DNA from 4 places in the Methylophaga sp. F7 genome. Region 4 is predicted to be linked to each of the others. Evidence: riboswitches for the same ligand, from Rfam matches in the RefSeq annotation. Region 4 holds a riboswitch; each other region holds the start of a gene.
What was found. A riboswitch is a leader RNA that binds a small molecule or an ion and turns the genes downstream of it on or off. The one in region 4 is predicted to bind cyclic di-GMP.
Positions count from the first base shown of each region.

Region 1: another riboswitch for cyclic di-GMP. It lies ahead of AC08OG_RS11140 (hypothetical protein); the one in region 4 lies ahead of AC08OG_RS05480 (hypothetical protein).
Region 2: another riboswitch for cyclic di-GMP. It lies ahead of AC08OG_RS13260 (hypothetical protein); the one in region 4 lies ahead of AC08OG_RS05480 (hypothetical protein).
Region 3: another riboswitch for cyclic di-GMP. It lies ahead of AC08OG_RS16105 (hypothetical protein); the one in region 4 lies ahead of AC08OG_RS05480 (hypothetical protein).

Region 1 covers NZ_CM166511.1:2,225,379-2,229,593, reverse strand. The annotation lists gene AC08OG_RS11150 (NYN domain-containing protein) at 1-268, shown strand, start outside; gene AC08OG_RS11145 (MBL fold metallo-hydrolase) at 336-1,223, shown strand; gene AC08OG_RS11140 (hypothetical protein) at 1,370-2,752, opposite strand; cyclic di-GMP riboswitch class I at 2,771-2,854, opposite strand; gene AC08OG_RS11135 (helix-turn-helix domain-containing protein) at 3,135-4,106, opposite strand.
Region 2 covers NZ_CM166511.1:2,633,211-2,637,425, forward strand. The annotation lists gene AC08OG_RS13240 (sulfurtransferase TusA family protein) at 1-83, shown strand, start outside; gene dsrE2 (sulfur carrier protein DsrE2) at 88-552, shown strand; gene AC08OG_RS13250 (DUF502 domain-containing protein) at 587-1,210, shown strand; tRNA gene AC08OG_RS13255 (tRNA-Arg) at 1,446-1,522, opposite strand; gene AC08OG_RS13260 (hypothetical protein) at 1,655-2,305, opposite strand; cyclic di-GMP riboswitch class I at 2,322-2,408, opposite strand; gene AC08OG_RS13265 (zinc-dependent alcohol dehydrogenase family protein) at 2,702-3,712, opposite strand; gene AC08OG_RS13270 (winged helix-turn-helix transcriptional regulator) at 3,851-4,123, shown strand.
Region 3 covers NZ_JBWPVL010000002.1:165,026-169,240, reverse strand. The annotation lists gene AC08OG_RS16120 (hypothetical protein) at 1-8, opposite strand, end outside; gene AC08OG_RS16115 (DUF5983 family protein) at 243-521, opposite strand; gene AC08OG_RS16110 (hypothetical protein) at 1,058-1,282, opposite strand; gene AC08OG_RS16105 (hypothetical protein) at 1,435-1,989, opposite strand; cyclic di-GMP riboswitch class I at 1,982-2,064, opposite strand; gene AC08OG_RS16100 (hypothetical protein) at 3,371-3,715, shown strand; gene AC08OG_RS16095 (TolC family protein) at 3,780-4,215, shown strand, end outside.
Region 4 covers NZ_CM166511.1:1,064,979-1,069,193, reverse strand. The annotation lists gene AC08OG_RS05490 (VPLPA-CTERM sorting domain-containing protein) at 1-71, opposite strand, end outside; cyclic di-GMP riboswitch class I at 101-182, opposite strand; gene AC08OG_RS05485 (hypothetical protein) at 393-917, opposite strand; cyclic di-GMP riboswitch class I at 947-1,032, opposite strand; gene AC08OG_RS05480 (hypothetical protein) at 1,361-1,885, opposite strand; cyclic di-GMP riboswitch class I at 1,914-1,998, opposite strand; gene AC08OG_RS05475 (hypothetical protein) at 2,235-2,744, opposite strand; cyclic di-GMP riboswitch class I at 2,774-2,852, opposite strand; gene AC08OG_RS05470 (undecaprenyl-phosphate glucose phosphotransferase) at 3,045-4,215, opposite strand, start outside.

The DNA.
Region 1 (4,215 bases), 1.2 Mb from region 4:
AAAAACCAAAACAACGGTTAAACCCAAAAACATAAAATCCGATACCAAATTAATACATTTGCTACGGCAGGCCATCGAGGCAACCGAAGACGAAGACGGCTGGGCGGCGCTTGGGCCGGTTGGTTCAAATATCTCAAACAAGACCTCGTTTGATACTCGAAACTATGGCTTTAAAAACCTCAGCAGCCTGTTTAAAGCGATTGATTTATTTGAATTAAAACGTGGCCCAGGTAATTCGTTTTTAGTACGCAATGTTCGCAATAAATAAATGCCATTTGTGGCTATGGCCTGAATAAGACCAGGTTTCTTTTATGTTGTTTTTCCAAAAAATGTTTATGAAATTGATGATCCCAATTGTTCTCTCTCTGGGGTTATGGGGAGTGATATTGCCTTCCCAGGCGGATGAGACCACCGAGTACAAAATCGAGCAGATGAAAGACAATGTGTATCGTTTTTCGGCGGGTCATTATCATTCGATATTTGTGGTAACCGATGCGGGGATTCTCGTCACCGACCCAATTAATGATGCCGCGGCGAGCTATTTGAAAGAGGAATTGGCTAAGCGGTTTACTGTGCCGATTCGCTATCTGGTATACAGCCATAATCACATTGACCATACCATGGGCGGCCATATTCTTGCCGACGGGGATATTCGGGTGGTGGCACATGAATTTGCTGCAGAAGATTTGCAATGGACAAAAGCGCCAACCGCGTTACCGGATATCACGTTTCAGGATGCTATGACCTTGCAATTGGGAGACAGTGAAATCCACCTGCAATATCACGGCCCAAACAATGGTCGTGGCTCAGTCAGTATGCGAGTTATGCCAGCCAATGTGCTCTTTGTGGTGGATTGGATTGTGCTTGGCCGGATGCCTTATCAGAATCTTTTAGGCTATGACATTCATGGCATGATTCATTCCACCCGGGAAGTGCTGGCGGCTGAACCGTTTGATTTATTTATCGGTGGACATGCTGATACCGGCACGCGCGAGGATGTGGAGCATTATCTTGGTTATCTGGAAGCGCTTTATGCAGCTGTGCGTGAGGGCATGCTGGCGGGGAAAACGCTTGAAACGCTTCAGGCTGAAATTCGCTTACCGGAATATGCGCATTTACGGATGTATGATGAATGGCTGCCAATGAATATTGCCGGTGTTTATCAAACCCTGGTGGAGCAATCCTACTTTAATTTTCGACCGGATCTGAACGTTGAATTCTAGATCAGGAATATCTGAGTAAACATTACGAACTAAGGAACGTAACGAAATCAAAAGAGTAGGATGGCCACCACCCGTTATTTCATTTCTTTCACGGCAAGCCAGCATCAATTTTTATACTTTCTTTGAGATTAACACTCTGCATATTTTTAAGCTGTCATTGCCTTTTTACGGCGTAAACCTAAGAAGCCTAATAATGCCGGGCCAAATAAGAATAATGACGCTGGAACAGGCACTTCACTCACCGATTGACTGATTTCTAAATTGGCAAAGGTATCACCAAACACCACATCAAAATTAAAGCCCATGAGGGATGGATAAATGATGCTATCAAAGCTGCCTACAATGCTGGCAAACGTTAAGAACTGAAATGTTCCTACTTGCACATTATCACCAATAAACTCAAAGGTTAGTAAACCGGCCAGAGAAGCCTCATGTGAAATATTAAAGATATCTGAACTGGTTTCATTAAACTCCACCACCATTGAACCTAATTCACCTTGAGTGTAATTGCCATTAATGGTCATCGTACCAATCGAGTTACCTGCATTTATGCTGGCATGGTTGTCAGAACTGGTGCCATTCACCGTTACATTGCTGTTAATGATGCCTGTACCAGATAAACTACCGCCGTTGATATTGACACTGGTTTGAGTGATGACGCCGTTATTTATGGTTTGCCCAGCGGTTTGGGTGTAATTACCCACTGAACTGCCATTACCTCTTATGGTTGCTTTTTCATTGTTAATAAACACGCCCGTATTAATAATCTCGTTCATATTCTCAAGAGTACTATTATTGGTCATGACGCCATTATTGGTCACGGTGTCATTAATTGCATTGGAGAATACGTATTTATTCGTAAAGGAACCATTATTAATCAACTTACCGGCATTAGTGAAGCGACCCTCATTGTTCATCGTGCCATCATTAATTAAAGTGGAATCGATATAGTTATTGAATCTACCCGCACTGGTATTAGTTAAGGTTCCCGTATTGGTCAGGGTTGCTCCTCTATAACTTGATAAAACACCTCTATTCGTGAGGGTATCTTGATTGGTTAACTGCCCGTAATTAGTCAATGTGCCTGAATTGTTAAACTCAGCCTGATTATCAATGAAGCCATCATTTTTCAAGCTACCGCCGTTGTTGTATATATAACCGGTGTTGGTGATGTGACCGCTTGCTGCATTATTTAAACCACTGACATGAGTAGTCAGACTGCCTGTATTTAACAGCACCCCATCATTTTTTAAATCACTGAATTTACCGTAAAAGGTACCATTATTTATAAAAGTGCCTTCGTTTGCTAAAACAGGATCTTTAACAAATGGCTGACCAATAACGGATAACTCATTATCATTTTGAAATTGTGTGCCCGTCACAATGGTTGTGGTGGCATCATCATTAATCGTTAAAGGTGATGTATTGACTCCAATTAAAACACTATCGGCACTTGCCGCAGTACTTAAAACGATTGATGAAATAAAAAATGTGCTGAATACAGAACGTTTTAAAGATTGAGTTTGCATGTTCAAAGTCTCTTAAATCTATGCAACTCAGCCACCTTAACAACATCATCAAGGTCTGTAGCTTTCCGTCCTTAGTTCACACCAAGTTTGGCAATAATAAAATGGGCTATAGTCCAACCCAACCGAAATATGATGATATAGAGACGGATGACATGGCACTATCCGATTTTCGCAAAGAGATAAATTAATCATTTATCGAGAAAACGGATAATCTTTATTAATTTTTTTGGATTAGAATCAGTCGGTTTTTATAAACCTAAGCCTGAATGATTAAAGGGGAGATTATGTTTACTTTTCGTTGCCTGCTTATATGACATTACAAGTCTGATATTCGATATCGGCCACATAAAGCCGTATCAATCACAACTAAAAAGTAATGATTTTAATTAAAGGCTCGATGTAATGTGGTGGAAGGCAACTCGCCAAATAATTGCAGATAATCCTTGGAAAAACGACCTAGATGCCAAAAATGCCAATCACTGGCTAACTGCGTGACTGTCACACCGATATCAGCTGGTTTTAGAAGTTGTGCACGAACCCGGTTTAACCTTAATCGATACAAGTACGCATTGGGTGTGATTCCCATTATTTTTTTAAAGTTATATTGCAGGTTACGCTGGCTGATATGTAAATCTTTACAAATATCGATAATGGACGGACAAGTATGTCTCTCCAGGTTGGCGTGCATATAGTCTATTGCCTGCCTTACTGATTTAGCCGCCCGACGCCGAGACAGTACATCGGATGATTGTTCATCAAACACTAAAGATGAATCGAGAGAGAGCAAGACATATTCCATTACTGATAAATTAATATTTTTCTGCTGCTCACGCAGACTATCATCCGAACTCAGTGCCGAAAGCTGATATAGATAATCAGTAAAATCCTCTAGGGGTTGTCGGTTAATACCATCAAATACCAAAATATGGTCTGTCGGCATTTCCCAATATTTTGGGTTAATGACTCTTGCTGCTTCAATTAATTTAGACTGTTCGAATCTAAAATAGACCGTTTCAACACCGCTCGCTGCCTGAATATCGACTTCAACATTTGAAGGCAGAAAAAATAATGAATTATCGAAAGCATCGTACTCAGAGACCCGTACCTGATTTGCAATGCGTGCAAAAGAAACCGTACAGAAGTCCCGCTCAATAATGGCACGTTTGTGTATGACCTGATTTTGTTGTTCAAACACAACTCTGACATCATCATTACCCACTTCACGATAATGCCCACGGAAATTCCCCGCGGATAATTGCATTATCTCAATGGGTAACCAGTCTTGTGCCATCTGCTGTTCATAAGCATCGAACAAAGGCTGATCACGATAGACGGTGTGGTGTGTTGACGTCATTTTTATTGCATCAGCAAAGATATGAGAATGACCATGACAGTAAAACCATAAAATAATCAGTGAAAATGACTATACCTTATTCATTAACGTATTGGCATCTAAACAAAAA
Region 2 (4,215 bases), 1.5 Mb from region 4:
TCTGCAAAATGACTGGTAATCCGCTACTCAGTAGTGAAGAAGTCGACGGAAAATTGTATTTCATCATCGAAAAAGGGGCATGACTGCATGGCCAAAAAACTCGCCATAATTGCAAGTAAAGGTACTTTAGATGGTGCATATCCACCATTTCTACTGGCCTCCACAGCAGCGGCGCTAGGGTTTGAAGCCAAAATATTTTTTACCTTTTACGGTTTGCAATTGCTTAAGAAAGATATGTCTCTTAAAGTCTCTCCTTTAGGCAACCCTGCTATGCCCATGCCTGTTCCGGTCCCCAGTATCGTGCAAATTATTCCAGGGCTTGAAGCCTTTGCTACCTGGATGATGCAACGCAAATTGAAAAAGAAAGGTGTTGCCAGTGTTGCTGAATTACGTGAGATTTGTCTGGAGTCAGATGTTGAATTAATTGCCTGCCAAATGACTGTCGATTTGTTTGATTTTAAAAATTCAGATTTTATCGATGGAATCAGTCATGGAGGCGCTGCCACCTTTCTGGAATTTGCCAGCGAAGCCGATATAACTTTATACATCTGAATAACCGTATTCGGTTTGGAATAGGAACAGCTTTATGCAATTTGTCTGGAAGACTTTTTTAAAAGGTTTGGCGACAGCGTTACCCGTCACCCTGACGCTTTATCTTATTTATTGGTTGGCTGTTACAGCAGAGCGTGCATTACGTCCGATAATGATTGCCATTTTACCCTATGATTTTTATTGGCCAGGGCTTGGGTTATTAGCGGCTATAGGGTTGATTTTTGTGATTGGAATTGCCGTTAATGCCTGGCTGGTCAAACGACTGTTTGATATGGGTGAATCCATCCTGGATCGCATTCCGCTGGTGAAATCGATTCATGGTGCATTACGAGATTTCACGCGTTTTTTCTCTCGCGAGAAACAGCAGGAAAGTCTCAGCAATGCTGTTGCTGTCACCATCGGTGGGGTTCAGCTGATTGGCTTTCTGGTGAAGGATAACGTTAGCCATGTTTTAGGCATGGAGGATCAGGAAAATAATCTGGTCGCCATATACCTGCCAATGAGCTATCAAGTTGGTGGCTATACAATTTGCGTTTCACGAGATCAGGTTCGGTCTTTGGAAATGTCGAATGAAGACACGATGCGCTGGATCCTGACCGCAGGACTTTCAGATAGTGAAACAGAAAGCCATCAACCAAAAATCATTGTTGAAAAATAATTTTTCACAAGGCAACTGGTAAAGAATTGTCATTACTTTCTTAGTTGCGCCGTATCCATTACCCAGTGGGATATTTATTCCTTTCCCAACCTCAACTTTCTGAATCTGATAAACCTAATACAAATCGATAAATTTGTTATAGAAAAAATGAAGGTTCTAAAAGTTGATGGGGAGTATGCGAATGACTATCCCGCTATTATTCATTTCCAGTCAAAAATAATCTATTGATTATTATTGGTGTCCCTGACAGGAGTCGAACCTGTGGCCTTCCCCTTAGGAGGGGGACGCTCTATCCATCTGAGCTACAGGGACATCGGCCGCAATTATATCAGTCAAGCTGATCGGCTTCACTTCGAAACAAACCAGTCGTCGGTTGAACGGCAGTTATACAAATAAAAAAGCCGTGATGAAATTAATCATCACGGCTTTCTGAAAGAAATAAAGTTAAGCGACTTTATTTTTTGCTCTTCGACGTAATCCCATGAGTCCAAGTAATGCCGGTGCAAACATGAAAGCGGCGGCAGGGATTGGAACTTCAGAGACTCCGACAACACTATTGTAAGACATGTCCATGTAACGTACTCCAGCTGGGTCGTTATTGTCTCTAAAAGTAATTCCTGCAAAAGCACCCAAGCCTGAGATAGAGTATTTGTTGTACCCTTCCAGCATGCTGATTAGTACTGTGTTGATTAAACTACCACTATTTGAAAATAAATCTGCAGCAACATTGGATCCTGCAACAGAGCTTCCCATCACCCATGAAAAACTGTCGGCATTAAAATCAAACAAAATCGACAATGGGCCCTGAAAACTTGAGGGTGTAAGAAGTGAATTGCCAGAATCACAACCTGTGCAACCTGGATCAAAAGAGACAACTCTTATTGTTCCACTTGGTGTTAGTGATAATGGCCCTATAGGGGAACCTGAAATTGCTGAGCCAGATGCAGTCTGACCTGTGAAAGTTTGTGAGAAACTTGCTCCATCAGCATCAATAAGGGTGGAAGTGGTAGCCCCACTCAAATCAATGTCGACTGTAGCGGCAAAAGCAGAAAAAGAAAATAATGAGAAGATTATCGTAGCTATCATCTTATTCATCGGTGAACTCCTTAAAGTATGCAACCCAGCCCTGATACCTTTACTTAAAAGCACAGCTGTAATTTTCCGTCCAAGGCTCACGCCAAGTTTGGCATAATAAATAGCGTGATTAGATCACTCTTTCGAACTTACACTAAATTTTATTAAAAAGTATTGTACTTTAGTACTAATTAATAAATCTTTGATGTTAATTATTAGAGCTAATAATGTAATCCCAGCCCTATCCTTCTCAATTTGGACAGATAAATGTTTAACGCTCTATCCATCTGAGCTACAGGGACATCGGCCGTAATTATAACAGGGCTATTTTAGACCGACGAATTCTGAAACATTCTATCGGTGGTTGAGAGGCTAATAAATTAAAAAAGCCCCACCTCAAGGGCTTTTTTATTTCATTTAAAACTCTAAACAAATTTTACCAAAATGCTGATTCGTTTCTTGGTACTCAAATGCTTTGACAATATCCTTTAAAGCAAAAGTACGATCAATAATTGGTTTTAGCTGATTAGCCTCGATAGCTTTAATCATCTCCTGCTGATGGACTCTGCTACCAACAAGAACGCCCTGAAGCCTAACCTGTTTCACAAAAGTCTTCACAATATTTATATCGCAAGTCTGTCCAGAAAGAATACCAATTAACGAAATTTGGCCAGCGATACGTACAGCGTTTAGAGATTGCTCCAATGTTTCAGCACCACCAATTTCAACGACGTGGTCAACACCTTTTCCATCATTGAGTTCTCTGGCTAAAAAGCCCCAGTTAGGTTCTTTTTTATAATTGATCACATGATCTGCTCCCAGCTCCTTCAACCTAGTGAGTTTTTGATCACTGGATGAAGTGGCAATCACTTTGGCGCCTGCCATTTTGGCAAACTGTAAAGCGAAGATGGATACACCACCAGTCCCTTGAAGAAGAACGGTATCACCTGATTTGAGCTGATTAAAATCGAACAAAGCCCGCCATGCTGTCAAGGCTGCTGTAGTCAACGTCGCAGATTCTGTATGAGACCAACCTGAGGGTGACTTGGTGAAAGCTTCAGCCTTTGCCGTGACATATTCTCTTGCGTAACCATCTACTCCATCGCCAGGAACAGTTGAGAAACCATCAACGACTGGTTCACCGTTTAACCAAGAAGGGAAAAACGTACTCACAACGCTATCACCGACCTTAAATTCGGTCACGTTTGGTCCCACCTCTATTACTTCACCGGCACCATCAGCCATAGGTATTCTTTTCTCTGATGCAGGCCAGAGCCCCTTGACGACCGCATAATCGTGATAATTAAGCGAGTTAGCATGAAGTCTGACCAGAATTTCGCTGTCACCTGGCGAGATTGTTTCTGTTTCTTCTACGCTAACTTTATCAAAGCCACCACCCGCTTCGACGAAAATTGATTTACCTTTCATGTCTGCTCTCTAGTTTGTCTAAACATACAAACTAACATTCAGGTTACAATAGTCAACCAGTTAACTTTTTGTAACCTACAAATAACTATGAGAGAAAACCACCAGACTTGTTATAAACCCTGCCCAGTTGAGAGGGGAATGAGAATTATCGGTAATAAATGGACAGGCTCCATTTTGTGGCACCTGAAAGATCAGCCCATGCGTTTTAATGAAATTGCGAGACAACTTGCCGGGGCCAGTAAAAAAGTCCTGGCAGAGAGGTTGAAGGCAATGGAAGAAAATAAACTGATCACCAGAGATGTGATCTCAAGCAAACCTGTCGCGGTCCAATACAAAATTGCGGCTAGAGGATTGAATGCCCTGACAATACTTGAAGAACTAAAAAACTGGACCCTTGAAAATGATCTTTAGCTAATCGGCTTGAGTACACTCTATCCATCTGAGCTAAAGGGTCATTGTCGGCAATTATAATCGTCAGGGTTTCAACTATTAGTATTAGGGAT
Region 3 (4,215 bases), on a different replicon from region 4:
CATCCCATGACTGCTTCTCCAATAATAAAAAAAGGGGAGGCACCCGTCCCCCATAAGGGAAGGTTACTTCCCCTATGGGTTTTTGAGATTCCAAACAGCGTACTGCTTGGACATTGAGGCCGGTTTTAAATAAGTCCGGCTGACTTATCAAATAGATAGTTTTTGGCTATCTACTGGATATCTATTCCGAAACGTACTCTGTGAATACGCTTTGGAATACCCCTGTTGCCAGGGGTAATGTTCTACCAGTCGTGCTGGTCTAACTCTGGGATGGCCTCGGCATCTGAATCCAGTTCAATCATTTCAAAATTATTGTTAAATGCGAACTCAATAACTTTGCAGAGTGAAGGACTGTAATCTCCTCGGAGGTTTCCTGCCAAATCGTTCATATACAGCTTAATAAAGAAGCCGGATTCACGCTCCATCACCATATTGGTCTGAAACGCTGCAATGCGTAATGCATTGATATCGGCCTGCTCAATATGAGAAGTACTTAAAGCGATCACTGGATAGGTTTCCACATTGATTTCCTTGGGATCGACACCTCATACGGAAGAGCCGATCTCCGTGTGGGTTTGGAAAGCCAATGATGTATGGCTAATATAATAGACAAAAAAAGCAGGCAAAAGCCCTTTTTAGCCCCTTTCGTGTTGTTGCCCAGTGTAACTCATTTATTTGAGTAAACCCAACAGACTTCAATTAGTGCATTCAATTAACAAACAATTACTTTCAAATGATCTCATAAGGGTGATTGTGCTATCCAAAGATGAAGCTTTAGCAGAAAGCATCATTAAGATACTTAAATACAGGGATATTTTTAAACCGTTAAATCAATCTACTCATCAAACAGATGATTTCTAAATTAATGATCTGCCATGTGTTAAATACACGATTATCTACGAACACTTCTGAAACGTTCTGGCGTATAGGTAAGGCTAGCCGCCTCTTCTAACGATAAATGCTGTATGGTAATTAAATTGGCATTTACATGCCTAGTCATCTCAACCAATATATTGAAATTTTCTTAACTATGATCAGGAGACAAGAGTCTCACCGGTCAAAGCAGTAATCGAATCCCATTTGCTGCGATTTCAATGATGTTTATCTTTGTTTCATTTACAGCTTTTATTCTCAGAGCCCATTTATAGGTAATAATGTCTTTAACAGCAATTTCGATATTGAGTTTCTGCTCACCAGAAGCTATATAGCCAATTAAACTGCTTCCAAATATTTCCGACTCAAAATCTAACTCTGGAAAAATATCTATCTTGATACATCCCATAACGCAAACTCCATAATGTTAGGAATGAAGCAATTGATTCTGACCCTTTTGGTTTTTGAACTCTGGTACTTTTGATATTGTTTTTCGTTAATAAAAAGTCATCCGGTATTAACCGGATGACACTTATTCAATTAAAAATAAAGCTTAATGTTTTAGTTTTTTGCCATTTTACGACGTAGACCTAAAAAACCAAGCAAGGCTGGTGCGAATAAAAACAATGCTGCTGGTACTGGCAATTCTGAGGGCAGTGCTGCAATGCTCAAATCAAATGAACCAGCCGCACCCGGCATAGGATTAAAAAATGCTGTTTGTCCAGCAAATAACATTCTCGTGAAGGTCAAGCTTGATGATGTTATGGCGAAAGATTCCACTGGAGTAATCATTCCACTGATAGGTTGAGAAAAAGTAACTCTGCCAGGAGTCGCAGGTAAGTTATTAAACGAGAAGTCAAATTTCACCAATGTGTCAACATCACTAGTCACACCAGTGGTGAGAAGAAAAGCGCCTACAAAAGCACTGTAAGTTGCAGCGACCGATACGTTATTACTACCGTTATTGGTAATAGTGTAGGGAGAGGTTACTGTTGGCGTTACGTTAATTGATGCCGCATTAGCTGAAATGCTGAACATTAGTGCAGTAATAAAAAAGAGTGTTTTTTCATAGCATAAGTCCTTAACATTAAGAAAAAAGAAAATGGTGCAATGCAACCCGGCTATCTTTCTTTACTTTAAAGACCCGAAGCTTTCCGTCCTCATTTCACAACGAGTTTGGCGTCTGGTTCAAGTAGAATTTCAAAATTACTTCAATTAAGGACACCATGACATGCTTTTTACGTCTAATCAAACTGTACTTTGGTACAATATAACGCATCTTAATTTTTAGTATAAATTCCTGTTGTTTTTTGTAATAAAGAAGCGAAATCGGGGCAACTATCGTGATAAGTTTTATTTCATATAATCATTTTTTCAATTAGACAAAAGCTTATCGCTAGAAAGTGGTTACGTTAAGGTAAGACATCCTCAATTGGTCTCACCTCCATATCTCAAAGGCCGCTTTCATCAAACACGAATTGCTGAAGCATCTGTCAGAGTGGCCAGCCGAACAGATTGGGTTGCATAGTTTAGTGGTAAGGTTGAAGACATCACCAAATGATTGCTTAGACCTACAAATCAAAACGCATATTGGTGATGTTCACCCCTCTCTACTTGATGTCGAACACTTTTGTGAGCGAATGGTCATCAGCTCGATTGACCGTGCCTGGCGTCGGCTTTCTAAATTACTCACCTCATCCAACTGAAAGATAATAAAGCCCCAGCAAACTCTTCGGAATGGAAAGCCAAACCGGACCACAGAAACCTGGGCGTTAATTCGAGATAATGCGCCGGCAAACGATATCGTCAAAGTTCGTAACCCGCGTGTCAGTCGTTTAGTGACAGTGATTGTATGAACAATAAAATGAAGATGAAAAGATTAATGAATAAAATCATATTATCGCTATTCGCTGGGTTACTCATCTTGGTCTAAGCACTGGCAGATCCAGAATCATTTGAACAAGCAAGAGCTGAGCTTCGTGATCATGTTTATCATGACCAGAATCGTAATGGATCATTAGGAACACTCTATTGTAGCTGTGACTTGGACTGCCGAGGTCGACCACGTGGTGCTGTTGACGCCAAAAGTGTGGGTACCAAGTCAGAAAACAGAAGCTTCGTGTTGAACGCAATGAGTTCGAGCACATATTAAGTAGACTTAGCAACATGCTATCTATTCATAATTAGCTGCTTTAGTTGAAAATATGAATACATAACACTTTCTGAATTTCTATAGCTCAAGATCTTTCAGCCAATACATTTCTCTCGCCTTAGTATTAGCGAATTATAGTGCCTTAGTTTTGTTTATAGATCCGGAGACCCCGAGCATAAGATCTCATACACTATTCAAAATCATCACAAACTTTGTGTTTGTTACATAAAAACAGTGACAGACTCTCACAGACCCAGCAGAGAACTTTTAATTTTGCTAATCTTTTGGGAACTAAGTTATTATGTTGTTAACTAAGACATCAGAATCCATTAATAAAATTAACGAATGTCAGTAAAATTAATTATCAACATGCTCATCTTTATGATTGTGATGCAATCAGGCATAGTTGCGGCTGACATTCATACATATGATTCCAAGACATCACAAGAACATCAGCTTGTTCTTGATGATTCCAATGCAATTCAACAAGCGAACAATGCGTCTTCGCATGATGCACAAAGTACTGGCGATTGTGATTTTTGTATGCATTGTCAGTGTTCACATTTTATCGCCATCTTTAATATTGATGGAATTAATGTTGCTGCTATTCCATACAATTATTTCAACCTCCACCCTAGATCGCCAAAACCTGACTTTACAGTCAGTATGTACCGCCCTCCGAGATCTTGAACTGCTGATGTTTTTGCGGACTTAACGTAAGTCCGTTGTTTGCAGTTAAACAGGATCTAATTTCATGAAAATACACTTTGATCGCACTACAAATGTGCGTGCGCCTGCTATCCGTGCATTGCTTTGTTCGATGCTGGTTGCCTTTTCTGTCTCACCGGTTATTGCCGATAACATTCAACAAACGAAAACGTTGAGTTTAAACGAGGCCATGCAACAAACACTGGCGCAACATCCGGCATTACAGGTTTTTCCAATTCGACAGCAACAACTTGAAGCCCAGAAAAAAACGGCCAATCTCAAACCGGCATATGTTGTTGGTGCTGAGATTGAAAATTTCGCTGGCACTAGAGAACTAAGCGGTATCAAGTCACTGGAAACCACGGTCACTCTCTCCTCTGTCGTTGAACTGGGTGATAAAAGATTGTCCCGTGTTGAACTGGTGGAACAACAAAGTGATGTTGTCCGTGTTGATCGCAAAATAAAAGCGTTGGACTTGCTAG
Region 4 (4,215 bases):
AAATTAAGAGTTGCTGAGTTTGCACCAGCAGAGAATAAAAAGGCTATACATAATAGCATCGCTTTTTTCATAGCAATTTCCTTCTAAGTGAAAAAATAAGCAATGCAGCCCGGCCATCTTTAGTCAATTAAAGATCCGTAGCTTTCCGACCCTGCCTCATGACAAGTTTGGCTTTATATTGAAGATAGAAACAGAATTGTTTCTATAATTGAGACTTTCTTAGATTCGTGAAAGTTCAGTTACAGACTAACAGTTTTTGTGGATTTTTCAAATCAGGTAGGTAAATCGCAGATGCAAAACTTTAGAGTCTTTTGATGATATTGAGCCCCACAAAGAAAAGGGAGCCGAAGCCCCCTTTCCTTGAACCAACAATATTGTTAACTCATTTGTTACTATGCAGCAGCTGTTTTCAGTGCTTTACGACGTAAACCGAAGAAGCCCATCAATGCTGGAGCAAATAACCATAATGCAGCTGGAACTGGTACTGCAGAAATTGACAGGTCGTATTTCAGTACATCTGATGTGGCATTAAAAATATCAACACCAAAGAATGAACCCGCTGTCAAAATAGCAGTAAAGATAAAATCACCAGTGATGTTAAAAATAGTTGGCGCACCAACATAACCACCACCAGGGCCAGTCAACAGACCAAAGGCCAATTGAGCATTATTCAAGCTGTTTGTTGGGTTAAATGACCATTCAACTTTTACTGGTGTATCAACATCAGTAGAAACATCAAACAATGATTCCCAAACTCCTGAATTAGCAACAGTACCACCAGCAAGAACTGTACTGTTGTTATTCAGATCAATACTTTGAGTAGCACCTGAAGAACCAACTGTTGATAAAGTCAGTGTAGCGGCATTAGCACCAACTGAGAACAATAAAGCTATACATAATAGCATCGCATTTTTCATAGTAATTTCCTTTATATTGAAAAATTAAGCAATGCAACCCGGCCATCTTCAAAACCCAGCCAGAAGATCCGTGGCTTTCCGACCTTACCTCACGGTAAGTTTGGCAACAAAAACAGAAACAGAAACAACATTGTCTCTGAACTTTTTATCTCCAAGAAATATCTCGGTGATGATTAAACACTACTACTTCATTTGCATGATTGAAATTGTACTATGGTACTAGTGACAAATTTATTGCAAAAAAATTATATATTTCAGGCTGATTATAGCTGATTTTCTTTTTCTCACAATATCCATATTTAATGAACTTTATAACAATATTCTATTGGTTGTCCCACTTCATGCTGTGAATAATAGCTAACTGAATCAAGTACATAACTGCAAAAAAAGGGAGCCGAAGCTCCCTTTTCTTAAAACTAACAATATTGTTAACTCATTTGGTGTTATGCAACCACTGTTTTCCGTGCTTGACGGCGTATACCGAAGAAGCCTAACAGTGCTGGTGCAAACAACCACAATGCAGCTGGTACTGGTACTGCAGAGATTGACAGGTCATATTTCAAAATACCTGAAGTGGCATTAAGAATATCTACTGCAAAATATGAACCTGCAGTCAAAATGGCAGTAAAGATAAAGTCACCAGTGATATTAAAAATAGTTGGAAAACCAACATAATTACCACCAGGGCCAGAAACCAGACCAAAAGCCAATTGAGCTGAATCCAAGCTTGTTGAAGGATTAAATGACCACTCAACTCTTACAGGAGTATCAACATCAGTTGTAACATCAAACAATGATTCCCAAGAACCAGAATTAGCAACAGTACCACCAGCAAGCACAGTGCTGTTGTTATTTAAACTGATTTCTTGAGTCGCACCATTTGATCCGACAGTTGATAAACTCAATGTAGCCGCATTAGCACTAACTGAGAACAATAAAGCTATACAAAATAGCATCGCATTTTTCATCGTAATTTCCTTTAATTGAAAAATTAAGCAATGCAACCCAGCCATCTTCAAATAATACCTGAAGACCCGTGGCTTTCCGACCTTGCCTCATGACAAGTTTGGCGATTTAAAATAGGAACCATTTCCGTTCCCAACAAATAAAGCCACTTAGAAACAGCTCTCAAGTGACGGTTGAACAATACTGTTAATTTGTTACAAATAATGAGCCCTGCAACACAAAATTTAGCTGGATTAACTCAAATCTTTAATCAAATGTGAATTGATTCACAGTGTTTACAATGGTTTTGCAATTTAAGGAAAGGAACAAAGCTCCTTTCCTCAAGTAAGCAGGAATTCAATACGTTTAAAATTAAGCTGTAGCAGATTTAAGTGCTCTACGACGTAAGCCGAAAAAACCCATTAATGCTGGAGCCATTAACCACAATGCAGCTGGAATCGGAACAGCTGATGGTGAAATTGACAGGTCATACTTCAATATATTTGAGGTTGCGTTCAAAATAGCAACAAGATATGTCGTACCAGCTGTCATGGAAGCATTGAAAATAAAGTCACTACTAATATTAAACATTTGTAATGGGCCTCCCACTTCACCAAAAGCAAGTTGGGCGGAACCAAGGCTAGTAGTAGGGTTGAATGACCATTCAATAACTACGGGTGTATCAGCATCTGTAGTTGCGTTAAAAGCTGAACTCCAAAGGCCGCGAGCAGCAACAAAACCACCAGCAAGCACAGTGCTGTTATTGTTTAGATCGACGTTTTGGGTTGCTCCAATAGAACCAGTACCTGTTAACGATAAGGTAGCTGCATTGACGTTAATCGAGAACAACAAGGCTGCAAAAAATAGCATTGATTTTTTCATAATTTTTTCCTTTTGATGAAAAAATGAAACAATGCAACCTGGCGATCTTAACTTTAAAGACCCATGGCTTTCCGACCTCACCTCACGGTAAGTTAGGCTAGATTGTCGGGAACAACATTGAACCCGAAATGATTGACTCCCAGATGTTTCTCTCAGCCGACATTTCTGATATGCGCATTACCTATCGTGTCGATAGATAACTCAGTCAAAGGAATTGCAATTGAGTTTTAATCTTAGGAACGAGTTTAAATTTTTTGTTGGCTAGACAGCGATGTCATACCGAAAATTTAACTCTGGACATTAATATACATCCTTTCCAACAAAACCTCTAGTGATCGTTAATAAAATAATTTTCAGATCAAGAAGCAATGTCCAGGTTTGAATATACTGTAGATCATATTTGATACGCCCTTCCATTTTATCCAGCGTATCCGTCTCTCCACGAAAACCATTTATCTGGGCAAGACCGGTAATACCAGGCTTAACCTTATGCCGAAGCATATACCCTTGGATTTTCGCTCTATATTCTTCATTGTGCGCTACAGCATGTGGCCTTGGGCCAACGATTGACATAGAACCGCCTAACGAATTGAAGAATTGTGGTAATTCATCAAGTGAAGTTCTTCGTAAAATTTTGCCAAAATGCGTGACCCTTTGATCGTTCTTTTGGGCTTGAATGACCTTATCCCCATCTTCAGCAACTGTCATGGTACGAAACTTCCAGACTTTTATTTTTTCACCATCCATTCCATAACGTGTCTGTTTAAAAAACACAGGACCTTTGGAAGTCGCTTTAATGCCAATGGCTATCAATAACATCGGAATGGCTATCAGACACAGTATCAAAAAACTCAAAACAATATCTTCAATGCGTTTGATTGCACTATCAATACCGGCAAAGGGTGTCTCATAAATGCTGATTGCCGTTATTCCCTGATAATCCACCCATCTGGAGTTAAGCAGATTAAAAGTAAACAAATCGGGTACCAAATAAACCGAAGCGGTAGTATCAGCAAGCTTTTCAGTAATCAAACGAATACGGGCTTCAGCTGCCAAAGATAATGTAATAAAGACAATGTCGATTTTTCCTGTACGGCAATCTCTTATTAAGTCTTCGATACTGCCAAGGACAGTCGCTGCATTTTCTTCTAAACGACGATTTGGGGCAGGTTTACGATCATCGTAGAAACCACTGAAACGGTAACCTGTCCATTCCATTTCATCAAAGGATTTTTCCAGTCGATAACCAAGCTTCGTCGCTCCTACGATAGCCACGCGACGGGTATTTAACCCCTTGGATCGCATTATTCCAAGCACCATTCGAACGATGGCATGCCAGGAAATCAACTCGATAGGTGTAGCGATTATCCAGATCAATATGAAAGGTGTTGCATAGGTTTGTTCATTAATGACAATCAGTTCGATAGCCACCAATACCGCGATACTCGTACCCCAGGAAAATAATACTGCA